One region of the Sinorhizobium alkalisoli genome, then DNA from elsewhere that is predicted to be linked to it. Evidence: predicted binding sites of a transcription regulator. Region 1 holds the regulator's gene; the other holds the start of a gene.
What was found. The regulator LexA, encoded in region 1, represses DNA repair genes until DNA is damaged. The targets are predictions, from matches to a motif close to TGTTCNNNNTGTGTTCNG.
Positions count from the first base shown of each region.

Region 2: a site for LexA is predicted at 1,384-1,401, ahead of ruvC (crossover junction endodeoxyribonuclease RuvC). Genes of this name have one in related genera too.

Region 1 covers NZ_CP034909.1:1,397,401-1,405,023, reverse strand. Annotated here, with positions in the region: gene tmk (dTMP kinase) at 1-524, opposite strand, end outside; gene EKH55_RS06975 (D-alanyl-D-alanine carboxypeptidase family protein) at 605-1,759, opposite strand; gene EKH55_RS06970 (septal ring lytic transglycosylase RlpA family protein) at 1,817-2,857, opposite strand; gene EKH55_RS29345 (hypothetical protein) at 2,782-3,135, shown strand; tRNA gene EKH55_RS06965 (tRNA-Ser) at 3,146-3,233, shown strand; tRNA gene EKH55_RS06960 (tRNA-Ala) at 3,369-3,444, shown strand; gene EKH55_RS29340 (hypothetical protein) at 3,657-3,824, shown strand; gene lexA (transcriptional repressor LexA) at 4,001-4,711, shown strand; tRNA gene EKH55_RS06950 (tRNA-Cys) at 5,370-5,443, opposite strand; gene EKH55_RS06945 (YrbL family protein) at 5,623-6,447, shown strand; gene EKH55_RS06940 (hypothetical protein) at 6,463-6,747, opposite strand; tRNA gene EKH55_RS06935 (tRNA-Asn) at 6,887-6,961, shown strand; gene EKH55_RS06930 (SMR family transporter) at 7,113-7,451, shown strand; gene EKH55_RS06925 (SMR family transporter) at 7,454-7,623, shown strand, end outside.
Region 2 covers NZ_CP034909.1:2,691,373-2,698,995, reverse strand. Annotated here, with positions in the region: gene EKH55_RS13145 (dihydrodipicolinate synthase family protein) at 1-278, shown strand, start outside; gene EKH55_RS13140 (LLM class flavin-dependent oxidoreductase) at 275-1,273, opposite strand; gene ruvC (crossover junction endodeoxyribonuclease RuvC) at 1,443-1,955, shown strand; gene ruvA (Holliday junction branch migration protein RuvA) at 2,006-2,623, shown strand; gene ruvB (Holliday junction branch migration DNA helicase RuvB) at 2,767-3,807, shown strand; gene EKH55_RS13120 (metallophosphoesterase) at 3,809-4,711, shown strand; gene EKH55_RS13115 (NAD-dependent epimerase/dehydratase family protein) at 4,830-5,726, opposite strand; gene EKH55_RS13110 (glycosyltransferase) at 5,723-6,595, opposite strand; gene EKH55_RS13105 (NAD-dependent epimerase/dehydratase family protein) at 6,595-7,623, opposite strand, start outside.

The DNA of each region.
Region 1 (7,623 bases):
GCTTCGCGCCGCTTCTCATGCGTTTCCAACTGCTCCTTTTCGAAGCGGTCCGGCCCTTGATCGGCGGCGCGGCGACGCGCGCGCTCGAGGCCTACAATGGCCGGGAGGTCGAAGATGATCGTGAGATCGGGAACGACGCCATTGACGGCGACGCGCTCCAGTGTCTCGATGAAGCTCGCCTCGAGATTGCCGGTAATCCCCTGATAGACGCGCGAGGAATCCATGAACCGGTCGCAAAGGACGATCGTCCTCCTTCCGAGCGCCGGCCGGATCACCTGCTCGACATGGTCGCTACGCGCGGCGGCGAAGAGGATCGCCTCCATACGCACGCCAAAGGACTCCGCCGCCCCCGAAAGAAGCACGTGGCGAACCGCCTCTGCACCGGCGGACCCGCCGGGTTCCCGCGTCGTCAGCACGGCATAACCCCGCGCGCTGAGCGAATCGGCAAGCAGGCGCATCTGGGTCGACTTGCCCGCCCCTTCTCCGCCTTCGAACGTTACGAACAAACCCTTTGTCAGCGACACATGCTCTTCCAGATCGGCGTATTCCTGCCCTCTGTTTAGCCGATTGGTCTGCCGGAAGAAACCGTCACGGCGTGCAATTGTCACAGCCAGAAAAAGAGAAGTTCCTGCAAGGCGTCAAGCGCACGGCTCGTCAGCGTGCCCGGCTCGACGGCATCGGCTGTGCGGACTGGAACTTCCTTGACGAGCTCTTCTCCGTTCCAGAGCTTGACGACGCCGACCTCCTGTCCTGCGGCCACCGGCGCGCTGAGAGGCCACCGGTAGACGATGCGGGCGGTCAGCCGCTCCGGATTGTTGACCGGCAGCAACACGTCCACGGGTCCGCCGGCGACAAGCGCGACGTGGGATGCCGCCCCGCCATAGACGCTCGCTTCACCGATCGTTTCGCCACCGGCAAAAATCCGCCGCTTCTCGAAGTTCGTCATTGCCCATTCGAGGACGCGGCGGCTCTCCTCGGTCCTCTCCTTATCGCTCTCAAGGCCGCCCATTGCGAGATAGACACGGCGCTCTCCGCGCTGCATCGAAGCGGCGACCGAGAAGCCGAAGCCTTCCGCAAATCCCGTCGCCAGCCCGTCGACGCCGACATTGGCGGCGATCAGCGGATTCTTGTTGCGCTGGAAGATCTTGTTCCACTCGAAATCCGGCTGGGAATAGAGGCGGTAATAATGCGGATGCGCCTCGTGCAAATGCCGCGAAAGCGTGACGAGTTCGCGCATGGTCATCTTGTTTCCGGGGTCCGGCAGTCCGGTCGCGTTCTTGAATGTCGCGACCGGCATGCCGAGTTCGCGAGCCCGCTCCGTCATCCGTTCGGCAAAGGCCGTCTCGCTGCCCGCCATTCCCTCGGCCAGAACAATGCAGGCGTCGTTCGCCAGCTGTACAATCGCACCTTGCATGAGATCCGCGACCGCGACCTTCGACTTGATCGCGGCAAACATGGTCGCGGTGCCGGATGGCGCTCCGCCCGTGCGCCAGGCGTGTTCCGAAACTTCGAAGGTCGCGTGCGGCGTCAGTTCCCCCTTGTCGAGGGCCTCGAAGACCAGTTCCATCGTCATGAGCTTTGCAAGCGACGCCGGTGGCACGGGCTCGTTCTCGCCGCGCGCAAAGAGCACGCTCCCGGTCTCCGCATCGACGAGATAGATCTGTTTCGCCTTGGTGTCGAAGGCAGGCGCCTGTGCCTCCGCATCACCTGCGACGACCGCTGCAAGGACACCCACGATCGCCAGCCACACAATGCGCATGAGAAACTCCGGTTTCTTCACGGGCATAGCAGCGCCGCCAGACCTATTCAACCGGCGTCAATCGGCCAGAACGCCCCGGTTCTGCCGCTTTGCGTAGGCCCGAATGGAGTCGGACGTCAGCGGGTCCGGATCGGCCATGATCAGTTCGAATGGCGAAGCCCTGTCACTGACCCGGACTTCGACATAGGCGGCGGCATAGGCCATGTTGCCATCCGGCAACGGGATCCATTCCGGGCGCTCGGAGGGAACCGGCCCGATCTCCGGCAGCATCATGAACTCGGCAAGCGCGGCCGATGCCGGCGACGCTGCAGGCGGCGCCGTGAGCGCATTCAACGACCTCGTTGCGCCAAGCGTCGATTTCGCCGGAATCGTCAGAGTCCCAAGGTCCTGTGCCTGATCGCGCAGCGGTTCGTTCGAAGCCACCATGACCCCCGTCGCGATCTGCCCTTCCGGCGCGATGCGAGGGCCGCGATCGCCCTTGGTAACGTAAGACGCCATGAGATAAGGCATGTCGTTGCCCTCGAGCGGGGCTCGGCCGACATATTGCACGCGTACCTGGGCACTTCCCTTGCGCTTGATATCGAGCAGGTCGGCGGTCTTCGAGGAGACATCGATGATCCGGCCGAATTCATAGGGCCCGCGATCGTTCACCCGCACAATGACGGAGCTGCCGTTCTCGAGATTGGTCACGCGAGCATAGCTCGGCAAAGGGAACGTGGGATGCGCCGCGGAGAGGTGATACTTGTCATAGACCTCGCCATTCGCCGTCAGCCGGCCATGAAAGGCCGAGCCGTACCAGGAGGCCATGCCGGTCTTGTTGTAGCCCGGCTCCTCCTTCGGCTGATACCACTTGCCCTTGACCTGATAGGCATTGCCGACCTGGAATCGCCCGCCGCCCTTCGGAATGTTGCGCCCGTTGGCCACTCGCGGACTTGCTTTGACCCCGTAGACCGATTCGGCGAAATATTCCTTGCTTCTCGACTTGCTCTTCTTGACGCTGGACGTCGAACCGCAGGCCGCTAGTGCTGCGCAAAGCAGTGGAATTGCAGCGAGGCGCAATCCCCTCGCAAGGCATGCCGCTTTTCTACGAGATATCATCTGTCCCCAAGGTCATTCGCGAAATTCGTGCCCGAACGATCCGCATTTCACCCCCGCGGATCTTTCGACGTCCCGGAAAGGGACAATCGTGTAATGATGACAACAACAAGGCAAAAATACGAATTTCTAGGCGAGATCGCGCCGGGTTTTTCTCGTTATGGTTTACAAAACGTAAATACCAGACCGACGGAGATGCGCAGTACCAAGCGGCAGAGGCCGAAGAAATTCGTGCGGGCGGCGAGCTTAAATCTTGCAACGAACCGCACTTCGCGCAATAACGCGCTGCCCGGATGGGTGGCCGAGCGGTTTAAGGCACCGGTCTTGAAAACCGGCGACGGGCAACCGTCCGTGGGTTCGAATCCCACCCCATCCGCCAGCGTGAACTTTGTCCGACCCGGCACCTGCTCCCATTCGGACTCGACTGTCTGCCGACGTCTCGAGCACGTTCGGCCAATTCAGCCGAGCGGGCTGGCGCGCGCCGTGGAATTCTTCTATATAGTCCAGGCCTGCCGGGGTCGTAGCTCAGTTGGGAGAGCGCCGCAATCGCACTGCGGAGGTCGAGGGTTCGACTCCCTTCGACTCCACCATTCTTCTCTTTGTCCAGCCCGGAGCCGTGATGCCCGATCTGCCCGGCGGCGGCGGCAGGTTTCTTCGCCGAGGCGCATTGCGCCAAGTCGTTTACCGGGAACACAAAATGCTGGTTTCGGCCACCAAGGTTTCCTTGCCATCGCTGGCGAATTGAGGGACAGTTGGGGTCTGCATCTTTTCGTGTCGGCAACTCCCGCGAGTGGAGAAAATCATGTCCTCTAAAACTCTGATGGCGGTTGCAGCATTGGCGCTCCTGTCACTTTGGGGATGCGCCACCACCGGCGCTACGGGCAACACGACCTACGCGCAGTGGTACGGCCCCTACCCTGAGCCTGACTTCGACGTTCTCAGTCCCGGGGGTCTGCGCCTCGCCTATTGATCGGGCGCCACATCAACGCTCCATCGCCCGACAGCCCAATGGCTTGTCGGCCCCGGCAAAGCGACGCCGCCCAATTCAGCATGGCAATATTCACGGAATGTTAGGCACTTGCGGAACACAAATGGAACGGATAGTGTCTGTTCTTGATTTGTTTCGCGATTCTGGAGTGACGCGCCATGCTGACCCGCAAGCAACAGGAATTGCTTCTCTTCATTCATGAACGAATGAAAGAGTCGGGAGTCCCGCCGTCCTTCGATGAAATGAAAGACGCGCTCGATCTTGCGTCGAAGTCGGGCATCCACCGGTTGATCACTGCGCTCGAGGAGCGGGGCTTCATTCGCCGGCTTCCCAATCGGGCACGCGCACTTGAAGTCATCAAGCTGCCGGAAGCCTATACGACACCGGCGCAGCCAAGGCGCGGCTTTTCGCCGAGCGTCATCGAGGGCAGCCTGGGCAAGCCATCTGCCGCGCCCAGGGTCGAGGCGCCACCCGCAGAGACGTCCTCGATTGCGGTTCCCGTGATGGGGCGCATCGCCGCCGGCGTCCCAATTTCTGCGATCCAGAACAATACGCACGAGGTTTCCGTTCCGCTCGACATGATCGGCAACGGTGAACATTACGCACTGGAAATCAAGGGCGATTCGATGATCGAGGCCGGCATCCTCGATGGCGACACCGTGATCATCCGCAACGCGAGCACGGCCAGTCCGGGCGATATCGTCGTGGCACTGATCGATGACGAAGAAGCGACCCTGAAGCGATTCCGCCGGAAAGGTGCGTCGATTGCCCTCGAAGCGGCGAACCCGGCCTATGAGACCCGGATATTCGGACCGGACCGGGTGAAAATCCAGGGCAAACTGGTCGGGCTGATACGGCGGTATCACTAGCCCATCGCCCCGGTGATCGGAGCCGTTTCGTTTGGCCGATGCATGGGTATTTGCGCACAGTGCGTGATCGAGTGGGCAACAGTTATCGTCCGAAGCCTTGGGCGGTAGACGTTCCGCTCGACGTTGCGGCCGACCAGCGCCGAGTACTTTCGTCTGGCTGCCTCCCCCCATCCCCGCATGGGCGTAGAGCCGTCCGCAGGTGGACGGTCGGCGCCACGGGTATTCTCCCCGGTTATCGTATCGGTTTCGGGCCCAGCTCAATCTCCCTCGGGTTCGGCTTTCATGTGGGAGACGGCATGGCTTGGCCGGTCGGATCTGCAGTCCTGGGTTTGCCCATGGACTCTCCTCCTTGTTGCGATCTCGACGCGATCCATGGGTCCGATGAAAGTTCCTCCAAAGCGCTGCCTATGGAGTCTTGCTGGATCGGATTGCGCGCACACCGTTCTCGCGGCCACGCTCGCGGTATCGCTTGACCATGCGGCGGGCGATTCCGCCTGACCAACGCGCTCCGACGATCAGGCGGTGGTAAAGCGGCGGCCCGGTCAGGCCGGAATCGACATTCTGCAGGCAAGCGGCCGTTGCCGCAGCGGCTGAAGATCACTTGCCAAGAAATTTGCCGGCGCACATCGGTGCCACCAGCCGGATCATCAGGGGAATTTGGAGGCCTCGCCCGGAATTGAACCGGGGTACAAGGATTTGCAGTCCTCTGCGTCACCACTCCGCCACGAGGCCTCATCGACAAGAAATATCAAGTCGTGGCGAGCGTTTAGAATCATTCGAGATGAACCGCAAGAGGCAATTTCCGAAAAACGCACCCCTCGTCTCGGCCCATCGTAAAAGGAGGTTGGACACTGGAATGCCCAGCCTCCCAGTTCGATCGCAATAAACTCACCCATAAGGTAGGATTTTCCTTGATTTTCCTCAACCGGCGCTGTTTTGTCACAAAACTTTCACACTTAATGGGCGAGGACATGTTCGACGGCAAGATCTCCCTTTCCGACTGGCACCAATGTGCAGGCGGGCACCAGCGGTGTGTTTTCGAGCATGACCTCTACCCGAATATTTTGGTCAAGGTTCTCAGAATCAGGGGCAACAGCGGCGAGCGCCAATCGACGCGGATGCTGCGCTTCATCGATCGCTTCAAGCGGTTCGGTGCCTACCGGACATTTCGACGCGAAGTCGACGAGTTCATCGAACAGGCCCGAAAGTTCACCCTGTCCGACACAGCCGATCTCCCCATCCCCGGAGTGCTGGGCTTCGTTCAGACCGAACACGGCCTCGGTCTCGTGGTCGAGAAGATCACTATGGCAAACGGACAGTTGGCCCCAACCTTGCGCGACCTGGCGCTGGCGGGGCGGTTGACGGCCAGGCACCTGGCGATGATTGACGAACTTTTCGAGCGCTGTCGCCGGCTTCACATCGTGCTGATGGATTGCAATGCCGGCAACTTCGTAGTGACGGACCGTCGCGGTTTTGAGGAACTGATGTGCATCGACGGGACCGGTGAAAAAAGCCCGTTGCGCATTTTCGCTCTCAGCCGCAGGGCCAACGGCTTCAGACTGCGGCAAATGCGTGAGAAGCTGTTTCTCAAACTCGCCAGAACCTTGAACGATCCGGCGGCGCTGCCCAACGAGGGGCACGTCCACACGGTCCTAGAGCCGTATCTGCGGCCGAAGCGCAGACTTCACGCGGTCGAGGGCGTTCCGGACGCACTCAACGTTTCACGGGCCAGCTAGCCCGAGATCGCAATTCTACTTCCCCGACGTTTTCTCGGTATTGCCGCGCCAGCGGGCCCACCACACGGCGAGTCGTCGGCGTGCGCGGCGCACAACCGGTATGTCGTGCGACAGCACCAGCAGCCCGAGCGGTATCATCCAGAAGCCGAGGACCGGCAGGAAGCCGAGAACACCGCCAGCAATGAGCAGAAGCCCAATCGTCACCCTGAGGGCCGGCGAGTCGGGCAGGCCGACGCGCCATGTACCGAGAATGATTTCCCGCGTTTTCGGATCGATACCGAAATGCTTCTTCTTCGCCATTGCTTCCTTCCTGCGACTTTCCCAGAATTGGTGCTTTCTCCACAGCCGAGCAAGCGGCGCTTTCAATTTTTTTTGAAAAATCGCTTGGCAAATCGAAAAAGCATTTGTATTAGCAGCCTCACTTCTGCGGCGCAGATGATCCCTGGTAGCTCAGCGGTAGAGCACTCGACTGTTAATCGATAGGTCGCCGGTTCGAATCCGGCCCGGGGAGCCAGTTTCGAAGAGCCATTCGCGGCGAAGGCCGGAGTGGCTCTTTTCGTTTGCTAGCGCATCGGCCGAAAATCGATGCGCAGATCCAATGATTTACAGCGTCCTCTGTGTGCCCTGAAAAACGCACGGCGCCACAGGTCCATCAGAGGTTCCGGATGCGCTTCGCGTGGTTTTTCCTGATTCTCGCCATTGGCACCGAAATCGCCGGCCTCACCGCCATGAAGGCCGCCGGGGGCGCCTATGTCGGCCATGCGGTCATGTATGGCTCGATCGCGCTCTCCTACGTGTTTCTTGCTATGGCGGTGAAGACGATTCCCGTCGGGGTCGCCTACGCGATCTGGGAAGGCTCGGGCGTCGCGCTGATCACGCTCGTCTCGGTCATGGTCTTCGATCACGTGCTGACCGGTCGCGAGATGCTCGGCCTCTCCATGGCCGTGTCCGGTATCCTTCTCGTCAATGCCGGCAAGGTGCAGGACGAGGAAAGCGCGGCATGAGCATGCCAGTCTTTTCCTTCTCCTCCTTCGCCTTCGCAGTGCTGGCCGGCCTTTTCGACGTGGCTGCCAACCTCGCCTCCTCGAGATCGAACGGCTTTAGTCACCGCGGCTGGGGTGTGCTTTCGATTGCGCTCGTGCTCGCCGCCTTTGCGCTGCTCGCGGAGGCCGTCAA
Region 2 (7,623 bases), 1.3 Mb from region 1:
ACCGCTGGCTGCAGGATCATGGGGCGGAATATCCCGAGCTCGCCGACGAACTCGCGGTTTTCCTGGTACTTTCGGCGCAGACGGAACCGATGGGTTATCCGAAGCTCGCAAAGCTTTACCACAAGCGGCTCGGCACCTTTGCCGATACGTCCAGCCGCGCCGTGCCCTATGACCTCCACGAGAGATACTGGGCGCTCGAGGCCGTCATCGACCGGATCGTCCAGGGAACGGACATGTTCCGCGCCAGGATCGGAGCTGCAAGCAGCGCCGCCGTTTAACTGGCGGCAAGGCTCCGCTTCACCTCGGCGAAGAGCCTCAGCGAGCGAAGCCGCGCATCCATGTCGAAGATCGGCATGGAGATGATCAGTTCGTCGGCCTTGGTGAGATCGAGGAAGGATGCGATCTTCCGGCGGACGGTCTCGGGACCGCCGACCGCCGCATAGGCCATGGCGTGATCCACGAAGGTCTTCTCATCCGGGCTCCACAGGCCATCCATCGACTTCACCGGAGGCGGAAAGCGGCCGCGGGCGTTGCGGCGGAGCGCTGCGAAGGACTGCTGCATCGAGGTGAAGAGATAGTTTGCCTCCTCATCCGTGTCGGCAGCGACGCCCATGATGCCGACCATCACATGCGGCCGGTCGAGCTCGGGCGAGGGCGTGAAGCGTTCGCGATAGATCTCGAGCGCGGAGAGCAGCATGTCCGGGGCGAAATGCGAGGCGAAGGCGAAGGGAAGCCCCAGCATGCCGGCAAGATGGGCACTGAAATGGCTGGAGCCCAGCAGCCAGACCGGCACGTTGGAATCGGCACCGGGCACGGCGATGACCTTCTGGTCCTCGGCGACCGGACCGAGCAGTGCCCGAAGCTCGACGACATCGTTGGGGAAATTGCTGGCGCTCGCCTCCATGTTGCGCCGCAATGCCTGCGCGGTACGCATGTCCGTGCCCGGCGCGCGGCCAAGGCCGAGATCGATGCGGCCGGGAAAAAGCGCTGCCAGGGTGCCGAACTGTTCGGCGATCACCAACGGTGAATGGTTGGGCAGCATGATGCCGCCCGATCCGACTCGGATCGTCCGCGTCGCCGATGCGACATGCGCAATGACGAGCGACGTTGCCGCGCTGGCAATGCCCTTCATGCCGTGATGCTCGGCCAGCCAAAAGCGCTTGTACCCGTTCTCTTCGGCCGCGATTGCCAGCTGGCGGGAGTTCTCGAGCGATTGCGCGACGCTGCCGCCTTCGGTGATCGGCGACAGGTCGAGGATGGAGAAGGGGGCCATGGCAATGCCTTTTCTTCAAAAGAATTCGAGCGATGGCAATGTAGGTTCAAGTTTCCTCAATCCAAGGTTCGTCCGACCGCTTTCGCCCATGTCCCGCTCTTTCTGTGTGATGTTTTTGTTTTGTTCACTTTTCGCTGGCAGCGTCTCATCGACCGACATAGGGTGAGGCATGCAGACTACGATTCGCATTATCGGCATCGATCCGGGCCTGAGGCGCACCGGCTGGGGCATAATCGAGACGCTGGGCAACTCGCTGCGCTTCGTCGCTTCCGGCACGGTGACGTCGGACGGCGACAAAGACCTCGCGTCCCGCCTCTGTGAGCTGCATGACGGGCTCGCCGATGTGGTGCACGGCTTCCAGCCGCACGAAGCAGCAGTCGAGCAGACCTTTGTCAACAAGGATGCGACCGCGACCCTGAAGCTCGGCCAGGCGCGCGGCATCGCCATGCTGGTTCCCGCGCGGGCGGGCCTGCGCGTCGCCGAATACGCGCCGAACGCCGTCAAGAAGGCGGTGATCGGCGTGGGCCATGGCGAGAAGCAGCAGATCCACATGATGCTGAAGGTGCTGATGCCGAAGGCCGAGTTCAAGGGCAACGACGCTGCCGACGCGCTTGCCATCGCGATCTGCCACGCCCATAACCGCCAGGCTATCACCAGCCGTCTGGCGGCGCTTGCGGGGTAATGGCTGGGGCCCAGATGGAAGTAACGGCGTAATAGGACAACGAGAGCCATATGATCGGTAAACTCAAGGGCACCATCGACGAGATCGGCGAGGATTACGTCGTGCTCGATGTGCATGGCGTCGGCTATGTCGCCCATTGTTCGGCGCGCACGCTTTCGAAGCTCGGATCGGCGGGGGAGGCGGCGGCGCTCTTCATCGAGACCTATGTGCGCGAGGACCAATTGAGGCTTTTCGGTTTCCTGACGGCGCTCGAGCGCGAATGGTTCCGCCTGCTGCAAACGGTCCAGGGAGTGGGATCGAAGGTGGCGCTGGCGCTGCTTTCGACACTGACGCCAAGCGAACTTGCCAATGCCGTCGCGCTGCAGGACAAGACTTCGGTTGCGCGCGCCCCCGGCGTCGGTCCGAAGGTAGCCGTGCGCATCGTGACCGAGCTCAAGAACAAGGCGCCCGCCTTTGCCGGCGAGATGTCGGCCTCGATCGGCTTCAAGCAGGAGCTCGGCGAGGGGGGCGCCTCGGCACCGGTCGCGGATGCGGTCTCCGCGCTGACCAATCTCGGCTATTCGCGCGACCAGGCGGCAAATGCCGTTGCCGCGGCCCTGAAGAATGGCGGGGAAGGCGGCGACAGTGCCAAGCTGATCCGGCTCGGCTTGAAGGAGCTGGCGCGATGAGCCTTTGTGCGGCCGCAATCGCATCGGAATGAGGCTCGCGGGCGTGATCGGACTGGATCGGCGGCCGCGCTCGCACTATGGTTGAAAGCTGCCCCGCGCCGTCGGATGGCCCAGGCGACCCAGCCCGCAGATGGAAGTTTGAAATGAATGAAGCCGCACGCCTGATAGCGCCGGAAAAGCGAGGTGAAGATGTTGACGCGACTTTGCGTCCGCAGTCCCTCGACGAGTTCACCGGCCAGGCCGAGGCTCGCGCCAACCTCAAGATCTTCATCGAGGCGGCGCGCAATCGCGGCGAGGCGCTCGATCACGTTCTCTTCGTCGGTCCCCCCGGTCTCGGCAAGACGACGTTGGCGCAGATTATGGCGAAGGAACTGGGCGTCAATTTCCGCTCGACCTCCGGTCCGGTGATCGCAAAGGCCGGCGATCTCGCGGCACTTCTCACAAATCTCGAGGAGCGCGACGTGCTCTTCATCGACGAGATTCATCGCCTGAATCCGGCGGTGGAGGAAATTCTCTATCCGGCAATGGAGGATTTCCAGCTCGATCTCATCATAGGGGAAGGGCCGGCGGCGCGTTCGGTGAAGATCGACCTCTCCAAGTTCACCCTCGTCGCTGCGACGACTCGCCTCGGGCTCCTGACGACGCCCTTGCGCGACCGCTTCGGCATTCCCGTGCGGCTCAATTTCTATACCGTCGACGAGCTGGAATCGATCGTCAGGCGCGGCGCGCGGCTTATGGGCCTCGGCATGACCGACGAAGGCGCGCGCGAAATCGCCCGACGAGCGCGCGGCACGCCGCGCATTGCCGGGCGCCTTCTGCGGCGCGTGCGCGATTTCGCCGAGGTCGCCCGCGCCGACGCCGTGACGCGCGAGCTTGCCGACGAGGCCCTGACGCGCCTGCTGGTCGACAATGTGGGTCTCGACCAGCTCGACCGCCGCTATCTGGCGATGATCGCCCAGAATTTCGGTGGCGGGCCGGTCGGCATCGATACAATCGCAGCCGGGCTTTCCGAGCCGCGCGACGCAATCGAAGATATCATCGAGCCCTATCTCATCCAGCAGGGCTTCATCCAGCGCAGCCCGCGTGGCCGCGTTCTGACGGCAAATGCCTGGAAGCATCTCGGCCTCAATCCGCCCAAGGATGTAGAGGCGGCCCAATTCCGGCTGACACTCGAGGACGACTGAGATGATCAACCGCCGCGGCTTCATGAAATTGGTCGGCGGCGGGTTCACAAGTTTCGCTACGCTTGGCGGCTATGCCTTGGCCGTCGAGCCGCTCGGGCGGCTCTCGATCGCCCGCTACCAGATGACTCCGCCCGGCTGGACGCCGGGCCTCAAGCTGCGTCTTGTCGCACTCGCCGATCTGCATGCCTGCGAACCCTGGATGTCGGCCGAGCGCATCGTCTCGATCTGCAAGCGCGCCAACAGCCTCCGCGGCGATGTCACCTTGCTTCTCGGTGACTATGCCTCGGGCATGAATTTTGTCACGCGTCGCGTTCCTGCGAGCGAGTGGTCGACTGCGCTCTCGACGCTCAAAGCGCCGCTCGGCGTGCATGCGGTGATGGGCAATCACGACTGGTGGGAAGACCGGACCGCCCAGAAGAACGGCGGCGGCGACACTTTCGCGCATCGGGCGCTGACACGCGTCGGTATCGAGGTCCACAGCAATCGCGCCATCCGCCTGGAGAAGGACGGCTTCAGCTTCTGGCTGGCGGGGCTCGAAGACCAACTCGCGCTTCGCCCGGGCAAGATCTGGAAACGGCGGCGCATGATCGGCCTCGACGATCTCGGCGGGACTCTTGCGCAGGTCACTGATAAGGCGCCGGTGATCCTGCTGGCGCACGAACCCGACATCTTTCCAGACGTGCCGTCGCGCGTCTCGCTGACGCTCTCCGGGCACACCCATGGCGGTCAGGTGCGGCTTGCCGGCTATTCACCGGTCGTACCGTCCCGTTTCGGCGACCGCTATGCCTATGGCCATATCGTAGAGCATGATCGCAATCTGATCGTCTCGGGCGGTCTCGGCTGCTCCATCGCCCCGATCCGCTTTGGCGTGCCGCCGGAGATCGTTGTGGTCGACCTTGGGTGACCGCAGACCGTCTTCATCCCTGTCGGGCACCTTCTCCCTGCAAGCGGAGAGAAGGGCCTCGCAGTTTGCGGCGAGGCGAGGGAAATTCGTCGGCGGCTGACACGCTTGCCAGTTTCTTCTATAGGAGATCCCGCGCCAGTCCCCCAATGGTGACCGCCAGTCGTTCCTGCCCGCCCGGGGTCCACCCAAGGGTGCGCAGTCTGTCCGTGGTCATAACCTTGACACCGTTCGGATCGGCTGCCGGCGGCAACGGATGGGGACAGCCTGTCGCTGCTTGAAAGATTGCCAGAATTTCGCGGGTGTCCGTCAGGACGTCGGAAACATTGAAGACCTTGCCGGAGATTTTCGCCGGATCCGCTTCCAGCATCTGGCGCACGGCCCGGGCGACGTCGTCGCCATGGACTTCGGTGCCGATACGGGGCGGCACGGACGCGCCGGCGAGATAATCGGCGAAAAGGCTGCTCCATTTGTGGCGTCGGACGGATCCGGCCTGGCCATAGACGCCGGTCACGCGCAGGCTCGCGGTCACGAAAGCCGGGCCTGCAAGCGATTCGAGCACGTTCTCGGCGGCGAGTTTCACCTCGCCGTAGAGCGTGTCCGGTTCGGGCGTCGTCGACTCGTCGAGGATGGGTGAGGCGGTTTTGCCATAGACGGCGCGGCTGGAAAGAAAGACTGAGCGACGGACGCCGGCACTGCGCGCCTCCTCGAAGAGACGAATCGAGCCGTCGAGATTGGCGCGGCGGAACCCCTCCGGGTCTCCGCCTTCGCCGCCGCGATACCTGCCCTCGACATGCTCGAAGGCCGCGTGGACGAAATAACAGACATCGTCGAAGGCGGCGATCTGGTCGCGGTCCGGATCGAGGTAGAGCGGCAAATAGGCGACCGGCCGGGAGAAGAAGCTTGCTGCTGGCCGCGATCGGCAGGCCACCGTCACCTTGTAACCGCTTGCAAGCAGATGCTCGACGATGAAGCGGCCGACATAACCGGTGCCGCCGGAGACGAGGACGCGGCTCACGATGCGGTTCCGGCACGTGGGGGATTTTGAAGCGCTGCAGCGTCGGGAATGCTCTCGCCGGTGAGGTAGGCTTGCCAGAGCTCGATCAGTGGGCGCAGGCTGTCTGCGCGCGGATGGTCCTTTTCCCACGGCTTTTCGTACTGATAGTGAAGGATGGCGATCGAACGCCAATCCCAAAGTCCGGGCAGGTTGAACCAGACATATTGCAGCATGTTCATCGTAACTGGCAATCCATGCCAGTCGGGGAAGTAGTCTTGCAGGAAGGTCTGGTCCGTACGCGGCCAGAAGGCGCCCGGCGCATCGAGGGCCGTCAGCATGCTTTTGAATGTCGCAAGCGAGGGCTCGGCGACGAAGACACCGGAATTCAGCCGATGGAAATCCGCAAGGTTCTCATAGACATTCGGCGCTGCCGAAAACTCCGGATAGAGAAACAGCTTGTCGATATTGCGCAGAACGAGCGCGTCGGCGTCGATGAAGACGCAGCACTCGTATTCGGTGAGCTGCCAAAGCCGCAGCTTGCAGAAATTGTCGAGTGGCGAGTGGAAGGCGGGCTTCCGGCCTTTCGTGAACGGCGCCTTCTCGTGCACATTTCGGCGCGCATGGCGCGCGTTGAATTCGTCGGAAAGCGGCAGGAGTTCCGTTTCGATCAGCCGGCAGCCGAATTTCCGGAGCGGCAAGAGCGCGGAAATGTCCACTCCGCCCGTATGCAGCACCACGATGTCTGCCGTCGTTTCCGTGCGGCGGATTGAGCGGGCGAGCGCGCGCGCGCCGAGTGCATAATCGGCATTGGTGACGAGCGTCACGAAGGCACGGGCTGCAGAGGGCGGTGAGGAGGGGCGGAGCCCCTCCGAAGCGGTCGTCTGTGCCATCACGAAACGGATTTCAGCCGCGTGCCCTCCGGATCGTGATTGATCAGCGGAGCGATGTCCCTGGTCCAGGCGGCGACGGCCGGCACGCGCGAGCGATCGACGCGATAGGCGAATTTCTTCGCGACGTCGACGATCTCAGAAAGCAGCCCATCCGCAAGGCGGATCGGGTCGAGCCCGAGCTCCAGGAACTTCTCATTGTGCACGACGAGGTCGTTCTCCGCCGCTTCCTTACGCGGGTTCGGCAGCCAGGCGATTTTGGAGCCGGTCATTTTGGCGATCATCTCGGCAAGGTCGCGCACGCGATGCGTCTCAGTCATCTGATTGAATATCTCGACGCGGCTGCCGCCGGCCGGCGGGTTCGACAGTGCGAGTTCGATGCAGCGAACGGAATCCTGAATATGGATGAAGGCGCGGGTCTGGCCGCCGGTGCCGTGCACCGTCAGCGGATAACCGATCGCCGCCTGGATCAGGAAGCGGTTCAGGACCGTCCCATAGTCGCCGTCATAGTCGAAGCGGTTGATGAGCTGCGGATGGCGCCGGGTTTGTTCCGTATGTGTGCCCCAGACGATGCCCTGGTGCAGGTCGGTGATCCTGAGCCCGTCATTCTTCGCATAGAACTGGAAGAGCAACTGATCGAGGCACTTAGTCATGTGATAGATCGAACCGGGATTGGGCGGATAAAGGATCTCCTGGCTCACCGTCTCGCCGCCCATCGTCTCGATCCCGACCGGCAGATAGCCTTCGGGAATGGCCGCGCCGACGGTGGAATAGCCGTAGACGCCCATCGTGCCGAGATGCACGAGATGTGCATCGAGGTCGATCTCCACCAGAGCGTTCAAGAGGTTGTGGGTAGCGTTGACGTTGTTGTTGACCGTGTAATTCTTGTGCCGGTCGCTTTTCATCGAGTAGGGTGCCGCCCGCTGCTCGGCAAAGTGGACGATCGCGTCGGGACGATGTTCCTGCAGCCACTTCTTGAGGAGCTCGTAGTCGCGGGCGAGGTCGATCAGGTTGAAGTGTATGCGCCGACC